2 regions of the Brevibacillus brevis NBRC 100599 genome follow, and region 2 is predicted to be linked to the other one. Evidence: predicted binding sites of a transcription regulator. Region 2 holds the regulator's gene; the other holds the start of a gene.
What was found. The regulator CtsR, encoded in region 2, represses protease genes until heat stress. The targets are predictions, from matches to a motif close to ATGGTCAATAAAGGTCAAACA.

Region 1 (5,609 bases), 1.7 Mb from region 2:
AGGCAATTGCGATTCGACACAAGAGGTGCCGACTGAGCAAGAGACCAAATGGCGCGACCTTCACATCCTGCAAACGCACGGGCATCTTTTCGGAGTGAAAGGCTCTCTTCTGCGCCTTCATTACCGTGCAGAAGAGGTCGGGGCAAATGTAGTCGTATTCGGTCACTCCCATGTACCTGTCTGTGGAGTAGAAAGAGACATTTTGTTTCTAAATCCAGGTAGCCTGCAAATGCCACGAGGTTTTCACGTACCGACATATGCTCTTTTAGAAGAGACAGGAACGAGCCCGACAGAAACTTACATATCCGTGGCGTTTTATGATCATGCAGGCAACCCGGTTCCACAATTGGGAGGGAACTATTCTGTTCGTCGACCAATGAGGTCTTCTTGAAAACTAAAAGATTTGTGCTATACTAGAATGGTTATAATGGCTAGAATATTATCATCCGAGCCTGCGAAGATACCATGGCGCGGCTGGCGATGTTCTGTTATTCGATTTAGGAGGGGAAGTTTACGTGGCAGCAAATTGGGAAAAGGTAGAGAATAACCAGGGAGTCCTGACGATTGAAGTAGATGCTACGCAAGTAGACGCAGCATTGGATCAAGCGTTTAAAAAAGTGGTTCAAAAAGTTCAAGTTCCAGGATTCCGCAAAGGAAAAGTACCACGCAAAATGTTCGAATCCCGTTTTGGTGTAGAATCTTTGTACCAAGACGCTCTTGACATTCTGCTTCCAACTGCATACGGACAAGCTGTTCGTGAAGCTGGTATCGAGCCAGTAGATCGTCCAGAAGTAGACGTAACGCAAATGGAACAAGGGAAAAACCTGATCTTCAAAGCGACTGTAACTGTGAAGCCTGAAGTGAAGCTGGGCGACTACAAAGGTCTGTCCATCGAAGAAAAAGACTTCTCTGTAACAGAAGAGAGCGTTGACGCTGAACTGAAGCGCATGCAAGAGCGTCATGCTGAGCTCGTAGCAGTAGAAGAGGGTGCCGCACAAACAGGCGATATCGCTGTAATCGATTTCGAAGGCTTCCAAGACGGAGTAGCTTTTGAAGGCGGTAAAGCAGAAGATTATTCTCTGGAACTGGGTTCCGGTACTTTCATCGCAGGGTTCGAAGAGCAACTGGCTGGTTTGAACATCGGCGAAGAAAAAGAAATTACCGTAACTTTCCCTGAAGAGTACCACTCTCCTAACCTCGCTGGTAAAGAAGCGGTATTCAAAGTAAAGCTGAACAGCCTGAAGCGCAAAAACATGCCTGTTTTGGATGATGAGTTTGCCAAAGACGTGAGCGAGTTCGACACGCTGGAAGAGCTGAAAGCAGACACCAAGAAAAAACTCGAAGAAAAAACAGCGCAAGAAAAAGATCAATATGTTCGTGAGCAACTCGTTCTGAAAGCAGCTGAAAACGCTGAGATCGATTTGCCAGCAGTAATGGTTGAGCATGAATTGGATCAAATGGTTAATGAATTTGGTCAACGTCTGCAATACCAAGGTATGACGCTGGAACTGTACTACCAGTTCTCCGGCATGGATGAGAGCCAACTGCGTGATCAATTGCGTGCAGACGCAACATCCCGCGTTCGCACTTCCTTGACTTTGGAAGCAATCGGCAAAGCAGAAAACATCGAAGCAACAGAAGAAGACGTAAACGCAGAACTGGATAAACTGGCTGGCGTATACGGCCGCCCAGCAGATGAGCTGCGCAAAATCTTCTCCGCACAAGATGGCATGGCTGCTCTGTACCGCGATGTGCAAACTCGCAAAACAGTAGATTTGCTGGTTGCAGAAAGCAAAGTAACAGCATAAGCTTAGAAGAACGCATGATTGGTCAGTGGGTAGGCTAACCCTGACGCTGGCTGTCAAGACCACAAGGCACGAGTGTATCGTGCCTTGTTTTTCCACCATTGACTTTTTTCGGCAAAGGAGGAAAATACATAATGTTAATCCCTATGGTCATCGAGCAAACAAGCAGGGGAGAGCGTTCCTACGATATTTACTCGCGCCTCCTGAAAGACCGGATTATTCTCTTGGGCACCGAGATTGATGATGAAATCGCCAATCTGATTGTCGCTCAGCTGCTATTCTTGCAGGCAGAAGATCCGGACAAAGACATATCGCTATACATAAACTCTCCAGGTGGTTCTGTTACAGCAGGAATGGCCATCTATGACACCATGCAGTACATCAAACCGGATGTGTCCACGATTTGCGTGGGCATGGCTGCCAGTATGGGTGCTTTCCTGTTGGCTGCTGGTGCAAAAGGCAAGCGCTTTGCTCTGCCAAACGCCGAGGTAATGATTCACCAACCGCTCGGCGGTGTGCGTGGGCAAGCAGAAGACATCCGCATTCATGCGGAATGGATTATGAAAACGAAGCGCCAGCTGAATGAGATTTTGTCTGAGCGGACAGGTCAGCCTTATGAACGCGTAGAGCAAGATACAGACCGCGACAATTTCATGAGTGCAGAAGAAGCAAAGGCCTACGGATTGATTGACTCTATTATTGAACGCAAAAACTGACCCGTTGTGAGGTGAAGCGCATGTTTAAGTTTAACGACGACAAAGGCCAACTGAAGTGTTCCTTCTGCGGCAAGTCCCAGGAACAGGTGCGCAAGCTGGTAGCTGGTCCTGGTGTTTACATTTGTGACGAATGTATCGAACTGTGCAATGAAATTGTACAGGAAGAACTGGGCACTGAAGAAGAAATCGATATGAAAGAAATTCCAAAGCCAGTGGAAATTCGCAAAATCTTGGACGACTATGTCATCGGTCAAGATATGGCGAAAAAATCCTTGTCTGTAGCGGTGTACAACCACTACAAACGGATTAATTCCGGGGCGAAGATCGAGGATGTGGAGCTGCAAAAATCCAACATCATGCTGATCGGTCCGACTGGTAGCGGAAAAACGTTGCTCGCGCAAACATTGGCGCGCATTCTGAATGTACCTTTCGCGATTGCGGACGCAACTTCTCTGACAGAAGCAGGCTATGTGGGCGAAGACGTTGAAAACATCTTGCTCAAGCTCATTCAAGCTGCTGACTATGATGTGGAGAAGGCTGAAAAAGGAATCATTTACATCGACGAGATTGATAAGGTAGCCCGCAAATCGGAAAACCCATCCATCACGCGTGATGTATCTGGTGAAGGCGTTCAGCAAGCGCTCTTGAAAATTTTGGAGGGTACCGTTGCGAGTGTTCCACCACAAGGCGGACGCAAGCATCCTCACCAAGAGTTCATCCAAATCGACACGTCGAACATTTTGTTCATCTGCGGTGGTGCATTTGATGGCGTCGAGCAGATTATCAAGCGTCGTTTGGGTAAAAAAGTCATCGGTTTCGGTGCAGACTTCGGCGATGGTGTAAAAGGCGATCTGAAAGCCGGAGAATACCTGAAATACATTTTGCCGGAAGACCTGCTGAAATTTGGTCTGATTCCGGAGTTCGTTGGTCGTTTGCCAGTGCTGGCTACTTTGGAGCCGTTGGATGAGGAGACGCTCGTGCGTATCCTGACAGAGCCGAAAAACTCTTTGGTGAAACAGTACCAAAAACTGCTAAGTCTCGACGGTGTTGAGCTGGAGTTCGATAACGGTGCGCTGCTGCAAATCGCGAAAGAAGCGATTAAGCGCAACACTGGTGCGCGCGGACTGCGTGCGATTATCGAACAAATCATGCTCGATATGATGTATGAGCTTCCTTCCAGAGAAGACGTCAACAAGTGTGTCATTACCGAAGAAACGGTACGCGATAAAGTGAAGCCGCAACTGTTGACCAAAGAAGGACAGGAATTGCACGAAGAAACAGCCTAAGCATTGTCTACAAAAACCATCTCGTTATCAGCGAGGTGGTTTTTTTGTTGGTGGTTTACGTCTACGCTTGCGGGGCAATACTACTTGATATCGTTCAAGAGAAGCTTTACATATGCACAATACGGTCATGAACGTGCTCCTCTCTCTTCGGAGGACAAAAGTTGACCGCAAGCGAAGACGCATGGGAGGGACTGCATATGGACTATACGACATTGGTCATTGCTGTCATTGAAGTGGTTGTTGGTATCGTGATCGGCACCTACTTTTGGAACTTGCTGCGAGCGCAGAGAAACACGAAAACCTCAACCGAAAAGGAATCGCGCAAGGATCTTGATTCCATTCGGAAAATGAGAATGGTTGCGTTGACAGAACCTCTATCAGAGAGAACAAGACCGGCGACTTTGGAAGAAATTGTAGGACAAGAAGATGGGCTTCGTGCGTTGCGTGCCGCTTTGTGCGGTCCCAACCCGCAGCATGTCATTATTTATGGACCACCAGGCGTAGGCAAGACCGCAGCGGCTAGAGTTGTACTGGAAGAAGCGAAGAAAAATCAGCTATCACCGTTTTCTTCTGATGCCAAGTTTATTGAAATCGATGCGACGATTGCGCGGTTTGATGAGCGTGGGATTGCTGACCCGTTAATTGGCTCCGTACATGATCCGATTTATCAAGGGGCAGGCTCGCTTGGGCAGGCAGGGATTCCGCAGCCAAAGCCAGGCGCTGTGACGAAAGCGCACGGTGGCATGCTTTTTCTTGATGAAATCGGGGAACTTCATCCTATTCAGATGAATAAGTTACTAAAGGTTCTCGAAGACCGTAAAGTCATGCTGGAGAGTGCTTACTACAGCGAGGAAAATAACCAAATTCCTTCGCATATTCATGACGTTTTCAAATACGGTTTGCCCGCCGACTTTCGTCTGGTTGGAGCGACGACGAGGCTGCCAGAAGAACTGCCTGCTGCGCTTCGTTCCCGTTGCCTGGAAATCTTTTTCCGTCCATTAAAGGCTGGAGAAATTGGGTGTATCGTGCGTACGGCCGTACCTAAAATGAATATGAATATAGAAGATAGCGCTGTTTCTGTGATCGAGCGCTACGCAACCAATGGACGTGAAGCGATCAATACCTTGCAAATCGCCGCGGGAATTGCCTTGACGGAAGAACGCCAAGACATCCAGGCTGCCGATGTGGAATGGGTAATGCACAGCAGTCAAAAATCGCCTCGCCCCGAAAAACAAGTGCATGATACACCGCAGGTCGGTTTGGTCAACGGTCTTGCTGTGTACGGTCCGAACATGGGCAGTGTGATGGAGCTTGAAGTGACGGCTTCACCCGCAGCTGTTCCTGGTCAAGGTCGAATGGCGATGACAGGAATGGCAGAGGAAGAGGAAATGGGCAGCCGCAGCCGGACGATTCGCCGAAAGTCGATGGCAAAAGGCTCGATCGAAAACGTTTTGACTGTCTTGAGCAGAATGGGCGTCCGTCCGTATGATTATGATCTGCATATTAATTTTCCGGGAGGCATCCCTGTTGATGGGCCTTCGGCAGGCATTACCATTGCCACAGCGATCTACTCGGCGATTGTGAATCAGCCTGTCGATAATTTACTGGCGATGACTGGCGAAGTGAGTATACATGGGAAGGTAAAGCCAGTTGGGGGTGTAGTGGCAAAGGTGGAAGCCGCCAAACAGGCGGGAGCGACCAGAGTCCTCATTCCACAGGAAAACTGGCAAAGTATTTTTGCGGACATGAATGGGATCGAAATCATTCCGGTGTCTACAGTCTCTGAAGTAATCGAGCTAGCT
Region 2 (5,609 bases):
TGCCATTGGAACCCGAATTGATTCGGCAAAAGCTTGGTCTCGCTCCTGAACAAAAGAGCATTATTCTTTCGGGGGGCGGATTGGGTCTCGGCTCGATGGAAAAGGTATTAGATGGGCTAGAAGAGATTAACATTCCCCTGAAAACTTTTGTGTTAACAGGGACAAACGACAAGCTATACAATAAGGTGACAAATCGTACGTATCGGCATGAAGTCATTCCGCTAAAATTCATCAATAACTTCCACGAATACTTGGAAACGGCTGATTTAATTGTCACCAAATCAGGCGGACTTACATCAGCTGAAGTAATGAGTAAACGGGTACCCATGATTGTTTACAACCCTCTGCCTGGACAGGAAGAGAGGAATAGCCACTTTTTGCTCAATAATGGATGTGCGGTACACGCGAATCTATCCGAGCAGTTGATTTACTTTATCGATGAACTATTGCATAGCCCGTCCAAGGTGGAATATATGCGTAGAATGGGACAAAAAATCTCCAAGCCAGATGCTGCACAACGAATTACTGAGTTTATCATGGATGATATGAATATGTTGCCAGGAAAAGTAGAATAGCTGCCTAGCCAGACAAAATGGAGGAACCCATGACTGTACCATTCGCGATATTATTTGATATGGATGGCACGTTACTGCAAACAGAAAAGCTGTCGACCCCCGCTTTTATTCGAACGTTTGACCAGCTTCGTCAAAAAGGGCTATGGCAAGGGGAAACCCCTGACGAGCGTGAACTGATCAATGTACTGGGAATGACGATCGAGCAGATCTGGGACAAATTACTGCCGGGTGCGAGTGAAGAAGCCATTCGCTCAGCAGATGCTTTCTTGCTAGACAACGAAATCCAGTTACTCAAAGAACGAGTGACCGAGCTATATCCGGATGTAAAATCAACCTTAGAAAAGCTGCATGAAAAAGGAGTTGCTTTATTTGTAGCAAGCAATGGGCAGGAAGAGTACATCGATGCCATTTGTCAGGCATACGAGTTAAAGCCGCTGATGACAGACCTGTACTCGGCTGGTCGTTTCCGCACGCATTCCAAAAATGACCTGGTTGCAAAATTGTTGTCTGATTACAAAATTGGGCAGGCCATCATGGTAGGAGATCGTCACTCCGACGTGGAAGCAGGCAAGACAAACGGTTTATTTACCATTGGATGCGACTTTGGTTTTGCGAAACCAGGCGAGCTTGATGGGGCAGATGTTATTATCACCAGCTTCTCTCAGCTACTGAATCATTTGCCAGCAATCGACACCAATAAGCAAGAACAAGCATAAACCATTCCTCAGGGAGTGGTTTTTTTGTTGATCATGTCCAAGTTTCAAGCGACCCTCTTTTGCCCACACTAGAATGTGTAAGGGACACTTGCGGGCACGCACTAAACCCATTATAATTAACGTCAAAGATAGTCAAAGTCAATAGGTAACCTCATAAGAACATACACAGAGGAATAGGAGGCGATGACTTGCGAAACATCTCGGACATCATTGAACATCACTTGAAAAGCATCCTTACTAACAGTCCCAATGGATCGATCGAGATTCAGCGTAGTGAGCTTGCCGACCATTTTCAATGTGTGCCGTCTCAGATCAATTACGTCATCAATACGCGCTTTACCGTTCAAAAAGGATACCTCGTAGAGAGTAAGCGCGGGGGCGGCGGGTATATTCGCATACGCAAGGTGCAGATTGTCAGCAAAGCACGCTTGCAGGAATTGCTAACAGAAGAACTGATTGGTGAGAGCATCAGTCAGAGTGTGGGATATGCGATCGTAGAAAGACTATTGGAGGAAGGGTTAGTCAACATTAGAGAAGCCACCTTGATGAAAATCGCTACCTCGCGAAACGTTTTGACTCTGGAAGCTGAATTGCGGGATCGTTTGCGGGCAAATATTTTAAAGCAGATGATCGCGGCAATCTTGTTGAAGTAAAAGGAGGTATGATGTTATGAACTGTGAGGAATGCGGAAAACGACCGGCGACACTTCATTTGACGAAAATCGTCAATGGCGAAAAAACCGAATACCATATTTGCGAGCAATGTGCTCATGAAAAAGGGGACGTCTTTACCGGCTTTCACAACTTCAGCATCAACAATCTCCTGTCAGGACTTTTAAAATTTGATCCCATGCAAAAGAATGGACGCGAAACGGCAACGAATAAGCCGCTTCAATGCGAAACATGTGGACTCACATATGCTCAATTTAGTAAAAGCGGCCGATTTGGCTGTAGTGATTGCTACACCTTTTTGGGGGATCGACTGGACCCACTTTTCCGCCGGATTCATGGAAACACACAGCATAGTGGAAAAGTACCAGAGCGTACCGGTGGCAAACTGAAGATCCGTAAAGAGCTGGAGCAACTAAAGCAAGCGCTGCAAAGTCATGTCGCCAGTGAAGAGTTCGAGAAGGCAGCAGAAATGCGTGATCGAATTCGAGCATTGGAACAAAAAATGGCCCAATCGTAGCAAGGGAGGTTAGCTGGTTATGTCCCAAAAGCAGTTTATGCAAAACCCGTGGAGCAATTGGATGAAAGGAGAAGGTCCTGATTCCGACATTGTCATTAGTACACGGCTGCGTATCGCCCGTAACCTGCGCCAGCACCCCTTTCCGTTATTGGCAACGGACTCGCAGGCCGAGGAAGTCGTCAGAAAGGTAACGGAAGTAAGCGATTCGGAGGCAATGCGCAAACGGCATCAGCTTCAGGTCATCCATATGGATCAAATTAACCCGTTAGAAAAACGGGTGCTCGTAGAAAAGCATCTGATTAGCCCTCATCTGGCAGAGGAATCCCGTAAAGGTGCCGTATTGCTTCGGGAAGATGAGTCTGTCAGCATTATGGTTAATGAAGAAGACCACATTCGAATACAGGTACTATTACCCGGGTTTCGTTTGAACGAGGCATGGGAAATAGGTACGAAGATAGACGACATTTTTGAGAAAAGCTTGAACTACGCGTTCGACGAAACTCGAGGATATCTTACAAGCTGCCCAACCAATGTGGGTACGGGAATTCGTGCATCCGTGATGCTGCACCTGCCCGCTCTGGTGATGACGCAGCAGATCAGCAGAATTTTACAGGCGATTAATCAAGTTGGTCTGGTCGTTAGAGGAATTTACGGAGAGGGCAGCGAAGCTCTAGGGAATCTTTTTCAGTTATCCAATCAGGTCACACTGGGGATGTCTGAGTCGGATATCCTTTCCAATCTCTACGGTGTGGCCAGACAGATTATTGAGCAAGAGCGTGTGGCACGCACTTACTTGCTGGAGCATACCCGGGTTTCTTTGGAGGATCGGATTTTTCGGTCGTATGGCATCTTGATGTATGCCCGCACGGTAGAGTCCAAGGAAGCGGCTCAGCGCCTGTCAGATGTACGTCTGGGGATTGATCTAGGCATCATTCCTAATGTATCTCCGCTCGTCTTAAACGAACTGTTGGTCACGACACAGCCAGGTTTTTTACAACACCACGCTGGTCAAAAGCTCACTCCGGACCAACGCGACGAAAGAAGGGCAAGGCTGATCCGCGAACGTCTACGCGTAGTAGAATCACAAGAGTAATCGTAATGGTATCACGCAATTGTTAACCATATAGAGAAAAAACACGGTTATACGGAGGTGTACGATATGATGTTTGGACGTTTTACAGAACGCGCACAAAAAGTACTGGCGCTTGCCCTGGAAGAGGCGGTTCGTCTCGGACACAAAGATATTGGGACAGAGCATGTGCTGCTGGGACTCATTCGAGAAGGCGAAGGAATTGCGGCGAAGGCACTGCAATCACTTGGGCTTGGCCTCGATAAAATCCAGAGTGAAGTGGAGTCGTTAATCGGGCGAGGAACAGAGCAGTCCGGTAGTAATTACACACCAAACTATACACCTCGCGCCAAAAAGGTCATTGAACTGTCGATGGACGAAGCCCGCAAGCTGGGTCATACCTATGTGGGGACTGAACATATTCTGCTTGGCTTGATCCGTGAGGGAGAAGGCATTGCTGCGAGAATCATGAACAATTTGGGCGTTAGCCTGAACAAGGCACGGCAACAGGTGCTCCAGCTGCTGGGCAGCTCGGAAATGATGGCATCTCATCAACCGTCTGGAGGGAATCCAGCGGCGAATACGCCGACATTGGACGGCTTGGCAAGGGATCTGACTGCAATCGCTCGTGACGGCGGTCTGGACCCGGTTATCGGTCGCCAAAAAGAAATCGAGCGTGTGATCCAAGTACTTAGCAGACGTACCAAGAACAACCCTGTTTTAATTGGGGAGCCTGGTGTCGGGAAAACAGCTATCGCAGAAGGTCTTGCCCAAAAAATCGTGAACAACGAAATTCCGGAGACCCTTCGTGATAAGCGCGTCATGACCCTCGATATGGGAACCGTTGTTGCGGGAACCAAATATCGCGGTGAGTTCGAAGATCGTCTGAAAAAAATCATGGACGAAATTCGCCAAGCAGGAAACATCATCCTGTTTATTGATGAGCTGCACACCCTGATTGGTGCTGGTGGAGCAGAAGGCGCAATTGACGCCTCTAACATTTTGAAGCCTGCGCTGGCTCGTGGTGAGCTACAGTGCGTAGGTGCTACAACGCTGGATGAATATCGCAAGTACATCGAAAAAGACGCGGCACTGGAGCGTCGTTTCCAACCGATTCAGGTTGATGAACCGACAGCGGAGGATGCCATTCGTATCCTGCATGGCCTTCGTGATCGTTATGAAGCCCACCACCGTGTCAAAATTACCGATGAAGCAATCGAGCAGGCAGTAAAGCTGTCTGACCGCTATATTACGGAACGCTTCCTGCCTGACAAGGCCATCGACTTGGTTGACGAGGCGGCATCGAAAGTCCGCTTGCAATCCTTTACCGTTCCGCCAAACCTCAAAGAGCTGGAGGGACGTCTGGAAGAGGTGCGCAAGGAAAAAGACGCTGCCGTACAATCACAAGAGTTCGAGGAAGCAGCAGCACTTCGCGATCAGGAGCAAAAACTGCGTGAAGAACTGGATAAAACGAAAAAAGACTGGAAAGAACGCCAAGGCCAGCTGAACATGGAGGTTACGCCAGAAGACATCGCGCAAGTAGTGGCGAGCTGGACGGGTATTCCTGTGTTAAAGCTGAAGGAAGAAGAAACAGAGCGCTTGTTGAAGATGGAAGAGATTTTGCACGATCGCGTTATTGGTCAAGATGAAGCAGTCAAATCCATTTCGCGTGCGATCCGCCGTGCCCGTGCTGGTTTGAAAGACCCAAAACGCCCAATCGGCTCGTTTATCTTCCTGGGGCCTACCGGTGTGGGTAAAACCGAATTGGCTCGTGCCGTGGCGGAGACGCTTTTCGGTGACGAGGATGCCATGATCCGCGTGGATATGTCCGAGTACATGGAGAAGCATTCCACCGCTCGTCTGGTAGGTGCCCCTCCAGGCTACGTAGGCTTTGACGAGGGCGGTCAGCTGACCGAAAAAGTGCGCCGTAAGCCTTACTCCGTCATTTTACTGGACGAAATCGAGAAAGCTCACCCAGACGTATTCAACATCCTGCTACAAGTTCTGGATGATGGTCGTTTGACAGACTCCAAGGGACGTACCGTCGACTTCCGCAATACG

Region 1: clpP (ATP-dependent Clp endopeptidase proteolytic subunit ClpP) is a predicted target of CtsR. The motif match lies at 1,894-1,914, and genes of this name have one in related genera.

What each region holds. Positions count from the first base shown of each region.
Region 1 covers NC_012491.1:1,882,023-1,887,631, forward strand. The annotation lists gene BBR47_RS09260 (metallophosphoesterase family protein) at 1-391, shown strand, start outside; gene tig (trigger factor) at 516-1,808, shown strand; gene clpP (ATP-dependent Clp endopeptidase proteolytic subunit ClpP) at 1,940-2,521, shown strand; gene clpX (ATP-dependent protease ATP-binding subunit ClpX) at 2,542-3,807, shown strand; gene lonB (ATP-dependent protease LonB) at 4,005-5,609, shown strand, end outside.
Region 2 covers NC_012491.1:197,740-203,348, forward strand. The annotation lists gene BBR47_RS01155 (MGDG synthase family glycosyltransferase) at 1-575, shown strand, start outside; gene BBR47_RS01160 (HAD hydrolase-like protein) at 605-1,291, shown strand; gene BBR47_RS01165 (CtsR family transcriptional regulator) at 1,480-1,944, shown strand; gene BBR47_RS01170 (UvrB/UvrC motif-containing protein) at 1,961-2,479, shown strand; gene BBR47_RS01175 (protein arginine kinase) at 2,499-3,572, shown strand; gene BBR47_RS01180 (ATP-dependent Clp protease ATP-binding subunit) at 3,639-5,609, shown strand, end outside.